One region of the Burkholderia pseudomultivorans genome, then DNA from elsewhere that is predicted to be linked to it. Evidence: predicted binding sites of a transcription regulator. Region 1 holds the regulator's gene; the other holds the start of a gene.
What was found. The regulator LexA, encoded in region 1, represses DNA repair genes until DNA is damaged. The targets are predictions, from matches to a motif close to ACTGTATNNNNATACAGT.

Region 1 (7,050 bases):
TGAGCAGCGCCGGCAGCACGGCCGGCAGCACGACGCGGCGGAACGTCAGCCAGCGCGACGCGCCAAGGCACGCGGCGGCCTCCTCCTGCTCGCGCTCGAAATCCTCGAGCACCGGCTGCACGGTGCGCACGACGAACGGCAGCCCGATGAAGGTCAGCGCGACCAGCACGCCGGCCGGCGTGAACGCGATCTTGATGCCGAGCGGCGCCAGGTACTGGCCGACCCAGCCGTTGGTCGCATAGACGGCCGCGAGCGAGATGCCGGCGACCGAGGTTGGCAGCGCGAACGGCAGGTCGACGATCGCGTCGACGATGCGCTTGAACGGGAACGTGTAGCGCACCAGCACCCACGCGACCAGAAAGCCGAATACCGCGTTGATCAGCGCGCCGCCGAGCGCCGCGGAAAACGTCAGCCGGTACGACGCGAGCACGCGCGGCGACGTGACGGCGGTGACGAACTGGTCCCACGACAGCGTCGCGGTCTTCAGGAACGTGGCGGCAAGCGGAATCAGCACCACGAGGCTCAGATAGGCCACCGTGATGCCGAGCGTCACGCCGAAACCGGGCAGCGCGCTCGGCTTGCGAAAGGTGTACGTACTCATCGGATGCTCTTGCTGGGTGATTCACACGGGTCCGACGCGAACGCCGGCGCGACAGGTCGCGCCGGCGGCGGCGGCAATGCGGCGCGCTGTCGTGGCGCGCCGCTGTCGTTATGGTGTTACTGCGGCTTGTAGATCGAGTCGAACACGCCGCCATCCGCGAAATGCGTCTTCTGCGCATTCGTCCAGCCGCCGAACGTATCGTCGACCGTGTACAGCTTCAGCTTCGGGAACTGCCTGGTCAGCTCCGCCGGTACGTTCTTCGAGCGCGGCCGGTAGTAGTTGCGCGCCGCGATCTCTTGGCCCTGCGGGCTGTACAGGAAGTTCAGGTAGGCCTCGGCCAGCTTGCGCGTGCCCTTCTTGTCGACCACCTTGTCGACCACCGCGACGGGCGGCTCGGCCAGGATGCTGACCGACGGCACGACGATCTCGAACTTGTCGGGGCCGAATTCCTTGATCGACAGGAACGCCTCGTTCTCCCACGCGATCAGCACGTCGCCGATCCCGCGCTGCACGAAGCTCGTCGTCGCGCCGCGTGCGCCCGAATCGAGCACGCCCGCGTTCTTGTACAGCTTCGTGACGAATTCCTTTGCGGTCTGCTCGTTGCCGCCCGGCTTGTGCACCGCGTACGCCCATGCGGCCAGGTAGTTCCAGCGCGCGCCGCCCGAGGTCTTCGGGTTCGGCGTGACGATCGACACGCCGGGCTTGGTCAGGTCGTCCCAGTCCTTGATCCCCTTGGGGTTGCCCTTGCGCACGAGGAACACGATCGTCGACGTGTACGGCGACGCGTTGTCGGGCAGGCGCTTCTGCCAGTCCTTGTTCACGAGCCCCTTGTTCGCGAGCGCGTCGATGTCGTAGGCGAGCGCGAGCGTCACGACGTCGGCCTGCAGCCCGTCGAGCACCGAGCGCGCCTGCGCGCCCGAGCCGCCGTGCGACTGCTTGAAGTTGACCGTCTCGCCGGTCTTCGCCTTCCACTCCTTGCCGAACGCCTGGTTGAAATCCTGGTACAGCTCGCGCGTCGGGTCGTACGACACGTTCAGGAACGTCGTGTCGGCCTGCGCGTGCGTCGCGACGCCCAGCACCGCCGCCGTACCCAGCGCGAGTGTTGCAATCAAGCGGCCCGCCCCGCTCACCAGCCCCGTCGTGCGCTTCACCATCCTTGGTTCTCCAGTGTTGTCGTGTAGTCGGTATTGCGATGTCGGGCCAGTCTATCGAACGGGTTACATGATTAAAAATAATCGTTCCTCATTTTTTAATACTCAAAAGTGCTAACGCAGCACGGATGGACGGTTGCGGCGGACGAACCGTCGTCCGGGCGTCGCGAAATCGCATCGGAACCGGCGCGATCGCGTCGAACTTCACGTAACACTTGAAATTCGCGAAGTACTGTATAAAAATACAGCTCACTGTCTATCCATACAGTTGAACCATGACCAAACTCACCGCCCGCCAGCAGCAAGTGTTCGACTTGATCCGCCGCGCGATCGAGCGCTCCGGATTCCCCCCCACCCGCGCCGAGATCGCGGCCGAGCTGGGCTTCAGTTCGCCGAACGCGGCCGAGGAGCACCTCCGCGCGCTCGCGCGCAAGGGCGTGATCGAGTTGGCCGCCGGTGCGTCGCGCGGCATCCGCCTGCTCGGCATCGACGATGCGCCGCACCAGTTCACGCTGCCGCACGCAGGCCTGATGCAGCTGTCGCTGCCGCTCGTGGGCCGCGTCGCGGCCGGCAGCCCGATCCTCGCGCAGGAGCACATCTCGCAGCATTACGCGTGCGATCCCGCGCTGTTCTCGAGCAAGCCCGACTACCTGCTGAAAGTGCGCGGCCTGTCGATGCGCGACGCCGGCATTCTCGACGGCGACCTCCTCGCGGTGCAGAAGCGCACGGAAGCGAAGGACGGGCAGATCATCGTCGCGCGTCTGGGCGACGACGTCACGGTCAAGCGCCTGATGCGCCGGCCGGGCGGCCTCGAGCTGATCGCGGAGAACCCCGATTACGAAAACATCTTCGTCAAGGCCGGCAGTGCGGAATTCGCGCTGGAAGGCATCGCCGTCGGGCTGATCCGCTCGGGCGAACTCTGACCCATCCGTCTCGCTCAGGAGAACATCATGGAACGCCTTGCCCGCCTGCTGCCTTTCCGTCAATTCGGTCGCCTGCGCCATCTGCGCGGCCGCACGCCCTGCGCGCCGCTCACCGCTGCGGCGCCCGCCGGCCAAGAAGTCGCAGTCGAACGGCAGGCGTCGCTGCTGCCGTCGGCGCTGCCCGCCTTCGCGCGGGTGTCGCTGAACGCCGGCCTGAATCATGCAGAACCGGCGCGCCGCGCGCCGGTGCGCGTCTATCACGGCCGCTCGCGGCTGATCATGGTCGGGACGATCGACGCCGTGTGCCGGATGATCGATCGCTGCATCGCCGAGGAACGTTCTGCCGCGCAAGGCGGTCTCTGATTGCGGAACCGTCCCGCACCGGAGGTATCGTGACGCAATCCCCGGGCCGCACGTCGCGGCTCAAACCCCTGCTGATCGTCGTGATGGCCGTCGTCGTCGTTGCGGCGATCGGCTATGCGTACGCGTCGCCGTATATCGCGCTCGATCGCCTGAAATCGGCGGTCGATGCGCGTGATGCGCAGGCCGTCAGCGAATATGTCGATTTTCCGTCGCTGCGCATCAGCCTGAAGCAGCAGGTCACGGAAGAGTTGATGCGCCGGATCGACGCGGTGAAGAAAGACAATCCGTTCGCGGTGATCGGGGCGTTGATCGGGTCCGCATTGATCGGCCCGCTGGTCGACGCGTATGCGACGCCGGAAGGCGTGGCCGCATTGATGAGCGGATTGCCGCCGCGCGGCAATCCGGGCGAGCGCCCGCCCGAATGGTCGGCGCCGCCGGGCGGCGCACCGGGCGCGGAATCGACCGCGCCGCCTGCGAGTACAGCCGGTCCGGCGAGCGCTGCCACACCGGCCAGCAATGCGGCGACGACCGCGTCATCGCCCGCACCGGCGCCCGCGCCTGCAAGCCCGGGCGCGGCGCCGCGCCAGCAGCAGACGAGCGCCGGCTACCGGAATATCGACGAGTTCGTCGTGACCTACCAGCGCACGGCGGACGGCACGCGCTATGCGGCGATCTTCCACCGCTTCGGCCTGTTCTCGTGGAAGCTGTCCGCGATCGACCTGCACGCGTAAGCGGGCTGCGCCGCGCACCGCCACTCAACCCTGCATCGCGGATTATTTGCCGCTCGCGGTCGCCGCTTCGCGTTCGCGTGCGATCTCGGCCTTTTGCTCTTCCGCCGACGAGCACGCCACCAGGATGCTGCAGTTCACCCGATCGAGCAGCTGCGTATTGCCCGAGCCCATCCACCATCTCGACAGCCCGCTGCGGCACCGGTGGCCGACGACGACCAGGTCGACCTTCAGCTCGGTCGCGAGATTCGCGATTTCGTCGATCGGATAGCCGAACGCAAAATGGCCTTCGGCCTGCACACCGCGCTCGCGCAGCCAGTTGACGCCTTCCTGCAGGATTTCCCGGGCGGTTTCCTCGAAGCGGCCGCACGCGACATCGGTCAGCAGCCCTGCGCTTTGCGCGATGCTCGAACGCATGTCGACCACCGACAGCAGGTGCGTTTCGGCCTTCAGGTCCAGTGCGAGATTGGCGCCGCAGCGCAGGGCCTTGCGCCCTTCGAGCGTGCCGTCGTAGCACAGCAAAATCTTGTTGTAGCTAGCCATGAAACCTCCCTATCGCGACAACGAGCCCTACGCCTTCATCATGGTGCGCCGCAATTCAGGACGCAAGGGATGGAAAACGCTGATGCGCCGCGCACGGCGCGCCCGCGATGATGCAGTGCACGATCCGGCACGCACCGTTTCGCACGCAGATGCGCTGAACGGATGCGGGCGATGCACTAGAATGGCCCGTTCGTGCCGCCGTGCCGCAGCCTGCCACCGGCATCGCGATCGTTCGCTTCGGTCATGCCCGTCTGACACGCGTTCGTCCGCTCCGTTCGCGCCGGCACGTGTCCGGCAGCAGCATCCCGCCCGCATCCAACGCCAATCTTCCATGTCCGTCGCACCCATCGATTTCCGCAATGTCGAAAAGCGCTATGGCGACAAGCTCGTCGTCAACGGCCTGTCCTTCCATGTGCAGGCCGGCGAATGCTATGGCCTGCTCGGGCCGAACGGCGCCGGCAAGACCACGACGCTGAAGATGCTGCTCGGCCTCGCGCATCCCGACGCGGGCGCCATTTCGCTGTGCGGCGAGCCGGTACCGTCGCGCGCGCGGCATGCGCGCCAGCGCGTCGGCGTCGTCCCGCAGTTCGACAATCTCGATCCCGATTTCACGGTTCGCGAGAATCTGCTCGTGTTCAGCCGCTATTTCGGGATGTCGGCGCAGGCCGCGCGTGCGCTGGTGCAGCCGCTGCTCGAATTCGCGAAGCTCGAGAACAAGGCCGATGCGAAGGTGGGCGAACTGTCCGGCGGCATGAAACGCCGCCTCACGCTCGCGCGCGCGCTCGTCAACGATCCCGACGTGCTGGTGCTCGACGAGCCGACGACGGGTCTCGACCCGCAGGCGCGGCACCTGATGTGGGAACGGCTGCGCTCGCTGCTCGCGCGCGGCAAGACGATCCTGATCACCACGCATTTCATGGAGGAAGCCGAACGCCTGTGCGACCGGCTGTGCGTGATCGAGGAAGGCCGCAAGATCGCCGAGGGCGCGCCGCACGCGCTGATCGAATCGGAAATCGGCTGCGACGTGATCGAGATCTACGGGCCGGACCCGGCCGCGCTGCGCGACGAACTCGCGCCGCTCGCGCAGCGCACCGAAATCAGCGGCGAGACGCTGTTCTGCTACGTGACCGACCCCGAGCCGCTCAGCGCGCGGATCAAGGGTCGCGCGGGATTGCGCTATCTGCATCGTCCGGCCAATCTGGAGGACGTGTTCCTGCGGCTCACCGGCCGCGACATGCAGGACTGATCGACCATGGACGTACGCAACTATTCCGCCGCCGCGCCCAGCGCCCCGCCGCGCGAGTCGCGCTTCGCGCTGGCGCTGCCCGCGAACGCGAGCAACTGGATCGCCGTGTGGCGCCGCAACTATCTCGTCTGGCGCAAGCTCGCGCTCGCGTCGATGTTCGGCAATCTCGCGGATCCGATGATCTATCTGTTCGGGCTGGGTTTCGGGCTCGGGCTGATGCTCGGCCATGTCGACGGCGTGTCGTACATCGCATTTCTCGCGGCCGGCACGGTGGGCTCGAGCGTGATGATGTCCGCGAGCTTCGAGTCGATGTATTCGGGCTTTTCGCGAATGCACGTGCAGCGCACCTGGGAAGCGATCATGCACACGCCGCTCGCGCTCGGCGACGTCGTGCTCGGCGAGATCGCGTGGGCCGCCAGCAAGGCGATGCTGTCGGGCGCCGCGATCATGCTCGTCGCGGGCGCGCTCGGCTATGCGCGGTTTCCGTCGATGCTCGCGGTGCTGCCCGTGATCGCGCTCGCGGGCCTCGCGTTCGCGAGCGTCGCGATGATCGTCACGGCGCTCGCGCCGTCCTACGACTTCTTCATGTTCTATCAGACGCTCGTGCTGACGCCGATGCTGCTGCTGTCGGGCGTGTTCTTCCCGATCACGCAGCTGCCGCCGCTCGCGCAGCACGCGGCGCATGCGCTGCCGCTCGCGCACGCAGTCGAATTGATCCGGCCCGCGATGCTCGGCCGGCCGGCGAGCGACGTCGGCCTGCACGTCGCCGTGCTCGCCGGCTATGCGATCGGCGGGTTCCTGCTGTGCGCGTGGCTGTTCCGGCGCCGGCTGATGCGCTGACCGCCGGCGCGCGCGGCGCCAGCTTCATTCGTACTGCGCGACGACGTTATTCGTCGTCGTCGCTCCACGGAATCTCGACGTCGGTCAGGAACGCGACGGTCGCGAGCGGGCCGCCTTCGTGGCGGCCGAGCTTGCCGTCCGCGCGATGCCATTCGACGCGGAACTGCGTGCCCGGATCATCGGCAACGAGATAGACGGTGCGCAGCTCTTCCGCGTCGGCATCCTCGACCGGACCGTCGAACGACACCAGCATTTTCTGCGGCCACAGGCCGTTGACCGGATCGTAGATGCGATCGCCCTGCGGGATGTCGATGCTGGCCTCGACGCCGATCGTCGCGGACGCCTCGACGATCATCGTGCCGAGCGCGCTCAGCACGGCGGTCGCGCGCGCGGAATTGGCCTGACGAATCGCGAGATCGCCGCGCGTCAGCGCCTTTTCAAGTCGAGGATGAATCTTCGGTTGGGACATGCGTTTTCCTGTTTGCTTCTTGTAAAGGGCGCCGCACGCGCAAAACGGCGGCGCCGGATAAATATAACGGCCCGGCGGGCCGGCCGGACGACACGAGCGGCATCGAGCGGCCGCCCGCCCGGGCGCGCGGCGGCATCGACAGCCGGGCACCCCGCCCCGCCAGCCGGCCGCGCGCACCAGCCGGAT
Region 2 (7,050 bases), 780 kb from region 1:
CTCGTGGAACCGCAGCACGAAGGTCGGTTATCGCGTGGTGCGCGCGGTGGTGTCCGCGGACGGCAGCCACGCCCGGCAGACACCGTTCGTCACCGGCTGGCTGCGCGCCGACGGCACCGTATGGGGACGCCCCGCCGACGTGCTGCCGCTGCCGGACGGCTCGCTGCTCATCAGCGACGATTACGCCGGCGCCATCTACCGCGTCACCTATGCGGCACCTTGACGCAGGCCAGGGGTGACCGGGCCCGACCGGGCATCGTAGAATGCGTGCCGGGCCGCGCGCCCGCGCCGGCCCGCCGGCTGCCCATGCCAACGACAATACGCCGCCATCCATGTCCAGCAGCACCGCCCCTTCCCGCCGTTTCCGCTCCAAGACGCTCACCGCCGCCCTCGCGTTCCTGCTCGGCTCGCTCGGCGCGCACCGCTTCTATCTGTACGGCTTTCGGGACGTATACGGCTGGGCGCACCTGCTCGCGACGCTGGTCGGCATCCCCGGCTTCCTGCTGCTCGCGGCGACCCAGCGCAGCGCCGGCCTCGGCTGGTGGCTCGCGGTGCCCGGCGCGATCTCGCTGCTCGCCGCGTTCCTGGCCGCGCTCGTCTACGGGCTGCGCCCCGACGAGAAGTGGGATGCGCAGTTCAATGCCGACACCGGCAAGCACAGCCGCTCCGGCTGGACGGTGATCTTCATCGTCATCTTCTCGCTGCTGATCGGCGCATTCCTGCTGATGACCGCGCTCGCGCTGTCGTTCCAGACGTATTTCGAGTCGCAGGTCGAAGCGGCGAAGCAGCTTTCGCAATAAGCGCCGCGCCGCTCAGAACAGGCTCAGCTGCATGTCGTCGCGCGACTTCGCGACGGCCGCCCGGACGGGGCTACGCGGCGCTGCCGCGACACTCGCCGATGCGCCGCGAAACTGCGACAGATCGAGGATGCCGTGGCGGCGCTCGTTCAAGCCGAGCCGCTTGACCGCCTGGCGGAAGCGCTGCCTCAGCAGGTCGGCCCAGATCCCCTCGCCCTTCATCCGCTTCGAGAAATCCGAGTCGTAGTCCTTGCCGCCGCGCATGTCGCGCACGCGATTCATCACGCGCTCCGCGCGATCGGGGAAATGCGCGGCCAGCCAGTTCTTGAACAGCGGCGCGACCTCCCACGGCAGCCGCAGGATGATGTAGCTCGCATGCGTCGCGCCGGCTTCCGCACACGCCTCGAGCACGCGCTCCATATCGGGCTCGGTGACGAACGGAATCATCGGCGCGATGCTCACGCCGACCGGCACGCCCGCGTCGCGCAGCGCGCGGATCGTGCGCAGCCGCCGTGCCGGCGTCGCCGCGCGCGGCTCCAGCGTGCGGGCAAGATCGGCGTCGAGCGTCGTGATCGTGACGGCGGCCATCACCTGCCCGCGCTCGGCCATCGGCGCGATCAGGTCGAGATCGCGCTCGATCAGCGACGATTTCGTGATCGCCGCAAACGGCAGCCCGTGGTCGTGCATCACCTGGATCACGCCGCGCGTGATGCGCAGGTCGCGCTCGACCGGCTGGTACGCGTCGGTATTGACGCCCAGCGCGATCGGCTCCGGGACGTAGCGCTTGCGTGAAATCTCGCGCTCGAGCAGTTCGGCCGCGTTGATCTTCGCGTAGATCCGGCTTTCGAAATCGAGCCCCGGCGACAGGCCGAGATAGCTGTGCGTCGGCCGCGCGAAACAGTAGATGCAACCGTGCTCGCAGCCGCGATACGGATTGAGCGACACGCTGAACGGAATGTCCGGCGACTGGTTGTGCGTGAGTATGCTCTTCGCGCGCTCCTCGAACACCTGCGTGCGCAGCGGCGCGGGAAGGTCAGCATCGTCCGACTCGTGCGTCCAGCCGTCGTCGACGGCTTCGCGCAGCGCCGTCTCGTACCGTCCCTGCAGATTGTCGACCGCACCGCGCCCCTTGCGGGGCTCGGGCGGCGCTATCGGAAATTCGTTGTCGGACCGATCGTCCATATGCCCACCCGTTCGCCTGCGCCCAATACTGGATATTTATACAGTATTGGGCGCAGCATGCCAAGCACGGGATAAGGGGTCCGACGCGGGGCCCGGCGTACGCCGTCAGGCGCTCATTCGCCGACGGAGATCGTCAGCGTCTCCTTGATTTCCTCCATCACCACATAGCTCTTCGACTGCACGGCGCCGGGCAGCTGCAGCAGGATGTCGCCGAGCAGCTTCCGGTAGTCGGCCATCTCGCCGATGCGCGCCTTGATCAGATAGTCGAAATCGCCCGACACGAGATGGCATTCCAGCACCTCGTCGATCTTCATCACCTCGCGGCGGAACTGCTCGAACATGTTGCCGCCCTTGTGGCCAAGCGTGATCTCGACGAACACGAGCAGCGCCGCGCCGAGCTGGGCCGGATCGACGCGCGCGTGATAGCCGGTGATCACGCCGTCGCGCTCCATCCGCCGCACGCGCTCGATGCACGGCGTGACAGTCAGTCCGACCTGTTCCGCGAGGTCCTTCATCGCCATCCGGCCGTCGTTCTGGAGCAGCTTGAGGATGCGCCGGTCGAGCTTGTCGAGCGTGCGTACGGGCTGACGTTGCGTTCTCATTTGTTTCTGCTGAAAACCTAAAAAATACGATAACAAAACCTACACATTCGACAATACCATAGCGCAAAAAACTAGATCAGATAGAGGTTACACGGAGACGCAGGTGCGCCCGGCCTCGACCTGATTCCTTCCATCTGGAGCAGCTATGCGAGTCGTCATTCTGGGCAGCGGTGTGGTGGGCGTGGCGAGCGCGTATTACCTCGCACGCGCCGGTCATGAAGTCACGGTGATCGACCGGGAAGCCGGCCCGGCGCTCGAGACGAGCTTCGCGAACGCCGGCCAGATCTCGCCGGGTTATGCGGCGCCGTGGGCTGCGCCCGGCGTGCCGCTCAAGGCCGTCAAGTGGATGTTCGAAAAGCATGCGCCGCTCGCGATCCGCCTCGACGGCACGCGCTTCCAGCTCCAGTGGATGTGGCAGATGCTGCGCAACTGCACGGCCGAGCGCTATGCCGTGAACAAGGGCCGCATGGTCCGTCTCGCCGAATACAGCCGCGACTGCCTGCAGGCGCTGCGCGCCGACACCGGCATCCAGTACGAAGGCCGCACGGGCGGCACGCTGCAACTGTTCCGCACGCAGCAGCAGCTCGACGGCGCGGCGAAGGACATCGCCGTGCTGCAGGAAGCGAACGTGCCGTTCGAACTGCTGTCGCCGGCCGAGCTGAAGAACGCCGAACCGGCGCTCGCCGCCGTGTCGCACAAGCTGACGGGCGGCCTGCGCCTGCCGGGCGACGAAACGGGCGACTGCCAGCTGTTCACGACGCGCCTCGCCGCGCTCGCCGAATCGCTGGGCGTGAAATTCCGCTACAACACGCCGATCGACGCACTCGCAATCGCGGGCGGCAGGATCGCCGGCGTGCAGTGCGGCAGCGAGACGGTGCGCGCTGACGCGTACGTCGTCGCGCTCGGCTCGTACTCGACGAACTTCATCGCGAACCTGATGAAGATCCCCGTCTATCCGCTGAAGGGCTATTCGATCACCGCGCCGATCGTCGATGCGGCGGCCGCGCCGGTGTCGACCGTGCTCGACGAGACCTACAAGATCGCGATCACGCGCTTCGATCAGCGGATCCGCGTCGGCGGCATGGCGGAGATCGTCGGCTTCGACAAGACCCTGCGCGCGGCACGCCGCGAGACGCTCGAAATGTGCGTGAACGACCTGTTCCCGGGCGGCGGCGACACGTCGAAGGCGACGTTCTGGACGGGCCTGCGCCCGATGACGCCGGACGGCACGCCGATCGTCGGCCGCACGCCGGTGTCGAACCTGTTCCTGAACACCGGCCACGGCACGCTCGGCTGGACGATGTCGTGCGGTTCGGGCCAGCTGCTCGCGGATCTGATCTCGGGCAAGAAGCCGGCGATCCAGGCCGACGACCTGTCGGTGCACCGCTACCTGAAGGATGTCGCGGGCCAGACGCGTCCGGCCTACGCATAAGCCGCGACGGCCCGCATGCGGGCCGGTCGGTGCGACAAACCAGGCGCCCTCGCGGGCGCTTTTTCGTTTTTGCGGCCTGCCTGCTGCCGATCGGCGGCGGAACGAAGTTTTCATCGACGCGCGCCGCTGGCGCACTCGCGCGTGACGCGTCTCGTTCTTTTGTCTTCTGCCGATGCCGATGGCACAAAAAAAGGGGCGCTCGTCGCGCCCCTTGTTTCGTGTGCTTACCGCTGCAGCGTCAGGCCGCTCAGCCGAGTTCGCTCACGAGTTCCGGCACGAGCGTGAACAGATCGCCGACGAGGCCATAGTCGGCCACGCTAAAGATCGGTGCTTCGGGATCCTTGTTGATCGCGACGATCACCTTCGAATCCTTCATGCCGGCCAAATGCTGGATCGCACCCGAGATGCCGACCGCGATGTACAGCTGCGGTGCGACGATCTTGCCGGTCTGGCCTACCTGATAGTCGTTCGGCACGTAGCCCGCGTCCACTGCCGCGCGCGAAGCGCCGAGTGCGGCCGACAGCTTGTCCGCCAGCGGCTCCAGCACCTTCGTGTAGTTCTCGCCGCTGCCCAGACCGCGGCCGCCCGACACGATGATGCTCGCGCTGGTGAGTTCAGGACGGTCCAGCTTCGTCACCTCACGGCTCACGAACTGCGACTTGCCTGCGTCTGCCGCGGCTTCGATCTTCTCGACCGATGCGCTGCCGCCTTCGGCCGCGACCGGATCGAAACCCGTCGCACGCACCGTGATGACCTTGATCGGGTCGCTCGACTGCACCGTCGCGATCGCGTTGCCGGCGTAGATCGGGCGCTCGAACGTGTCGGCCGAATCGACCGCCGTAATGTCGGAGATCTGCGCGACGTCGAGCTTCGCGGCGATACGCGGCGCGATGTTTTTACCGTACGCGGTTGCCGGCGCGAGGATGTGCGAATAGTCCTTCGCGATGTTCAGCGCGGTTGCTTCGACGTTTTCCGCGAGGCCCGCTTCGAGCTGCGGCGCGTCGGCCAGCAGCACCTTCGCCACGCCGGCGATCTTCGCGGCCGCATCGGCTGCGCCCTGCGCGTTGTGACCCGCGACCAGCACGTGAATGTCGCCGCCGATCTTCTGCGCCGCCGCCACCGTGTTCAGCGTCGCGGCCTTGATCGACGCGTTGTCGTGTTCTGCAATTACCAGAATCGTCATTTCTATCCGCTCCCTTTACAGCACCTTGGCTTCGGTCTTCAGCTTCTCGACCAGCGTCTTCACGTCCGGCACCTTCACGCCGGCCGCGCGCTTCGGCGGCTCGGCCACCTTCAGCGTCTTCAGACGCGGCGCGACGTCCACGCCGAGGTCTTCGGGCTTCACCGTTTCCAGCGGCTTCTTCTTCGCCTTCATGATGTTCGGCAGCGTCACGTAGCGCGGCTCGTTCAGGCGCAGGTCGGTGGTGACGACTGCGGGCAGTTGAAGCGACAGCGTTTCCGCGCCGCCGTCGACTTCACGTGCCACCGTCGCCTTGCCGTCGGCGATCGTCACCTTCGAGGCGAACGTCGCCTGCGGCAGGCCTGCCAGCGCGGCGAGCATCTGGCCGGTCTGGTTCGAATCGTCGTCGATCGCCTGCTTGCCGAGGATCACGAGCTGCGGCTGCTCCTTGTCGACCAGCGCCTTCAGGATCTTCGCCACAGCCAGCGGCTCGACGCCGTCGTTCGACTCGACGAGGATCGCGCGATCCGCACCGATCGCCAGCGCCGTGCGCAGCGTTTCCTGCGCTTGCGCGACGCCAACCGACACGGCCACCACTTCGGTCGCGACGCCCGCTTCCTTCAGGCGCACCGCTTCTTCAACGGCGATTTCGTCGAACGGGTTCATCGACATCTTCACGTTCGCGATATCGACGCCCGTGTTGTCCGACTTCACGCGGACCTTCACGTTGTAATCGACCACTCTTTTCACTGGCACCAGGATTTTCATGCACACGCTCCAAAGTTACGAATACGACCAGAGGCCATTCTATAGCGAGGCCTCGTGACTGCGCGGCCCAGCGGACCAATCCTTCGCGGCTATCGAGGATAGCGCCTTTTTGCAGCGCGTCAGCAATAGCGAACGGTCGTTCTATTTTAAAAGAGAAAAAACCCGGACGCAAAGCCCGGGTTTTCGATCATCGACTCTAATCACCATCGGGCGTACCGGAGATTGCGGGTTACCAGGCAGCGATGACCGCGCCGCCGAATTTCCCGTCGATGAACTGCTTCACTTCCGGGGAATGATAGGCCGCCACGAGCTTCGCGACCCACGGCTTGGCGCGGTCGGCTTCGCGGATCGCGATGATGTTGGCGTACGGCCCGTTCGGACCCTCGATCGCGATCGCGTCCTGCTTCGGTTTCAACCCCGCTTCCATCGCGTAGTTCGTGTTGATCGCGGCCGCGTCGACGTCGCCGAGCGAGCGCGGGATTTGCGCCGCATCGAGTTCGACGATCTTCAGCTTGCGCGGATTGTCGACGATATCGATCGGCGTCGCCTTCAGCCCGGCATCCGCACGCAGCTTCAGCACGCCCTGTTTCTGCAGCAACAGCAGCGCGCGGCCGCCGTTGGTCGGATCGTTCGGAATCGCGACGCGCGCGCCGGGCTTCAGTTCGGCCAGCGATTTCACGCGCTTCGAATAAATGCCCATCGGGAACGTCACGGTCTCGGCGACCTTGATCAGCTTGTAGCCGCGATCCTTTACCTGCGCCTGCAGATACGGATCGTGCTGGTAGCTGTTCGCGTCGAGATCGCCGGACGCGAGCGCGGCGTTCGGCTGCACGTAGTCGGAGAATTCGACGATGCGGATGTCGAGCCCGCTCTTCGCGGCGACCTTCTTCACCGCTTCCATGATCTGCGCGTGCGGGCCGCCCGTCACGCCCACCTTGATGGTTTCGGCCTGCGCGGCGTGCGCACCCGCGAACAGCGCGGCCGCGCCAAGCACCGCCGCGAATTTCAGCATGAAGCGTCGTTGCATCGTCTCCCCCGACGAATGAAGGTCTTTTTACTTGTGGCTCAGCCGGCGAACCAGCCAGTCGC

Region 2: the regulator LexA is predicted to act here: its motif matches at 2,007-2,024, upstream of WS57_RS22930 (PA0069 family radical SAM protein).

What each region holds. Positions count from the first base shown of each region.
Region 1 covers NZ_CP013378.1:3,066,325-3,073,374, reverse strand. Annotated here, with positions in the region: gene cysT (sulfate ABC transporter permease subunit CysT) at 1-601, opposite strand, end outside; gene WS57_RS26560 (sulfate ABC transporter substrate-binding protein) at 718-1,755, opposite strand; gene lexA (transcriptional repressor LexA) at 2,028-2,675, shown strand; gene WS57_RS26550 (hypothetical protein) at 2,703-3,038, shown strand; gene WS57_RS26545 (DUF2939 domain-containing protein) at 3,068-3,769, shown strand; gene WS57_RS26540 (universal stress protein) at 3,812-4,309, opposite strand; gene nodI (nodulation factor ABC transporter ATP-binding protein NodI) at 4,641-5,555, shown strand; gene WS57_RS26530 (ABC transporter permease) at 5,562-6,395, shown strand; gene WS57_RS26525 (hypothetical protein) at 6,442-6,864, opposite strand.
Region 2 covers NZ_CP013378.1:2,288,292-2,295,341, reverse strand. Annotated here, with positions in the region: gene WS57_RS22940 (PQQ-dependent sugar dehydrogenase) at 1-223, shown strand, start outside; gene WS57_RS22935 (NINE protein) at 333-800, shown strand; gene WS57_RS22930 (PA0069 family radical SAM protein) at 813-1,979, opposite strand; gene WS57_RS22925 (Lrp/AsnC ligand binding domain-containing protein) at 2,093-2,581, opposite strand; gene WS57_RS22920 (D-amino acid dehydrogenase) at 2,727-4,013, shown strand; gene WS57_RS22915 (electron transfer flavoprotein subunit alpha/FixB family protein) at 4,261-5,196, opposite strand; gene WS57_RS22910 (electron transfer flavoprotein subunit beta/FixA family protein) at 5,212-5,961, opposite strand; gene WS57_RS22905 (MetQ/NlpA family ABC transporter substrate-binding protein) at 6,191-6,988, opposite strand; gene WS57_RS22900 (methionine ABC transporter permease) at 7,016-7,050, opposite strand, start outside.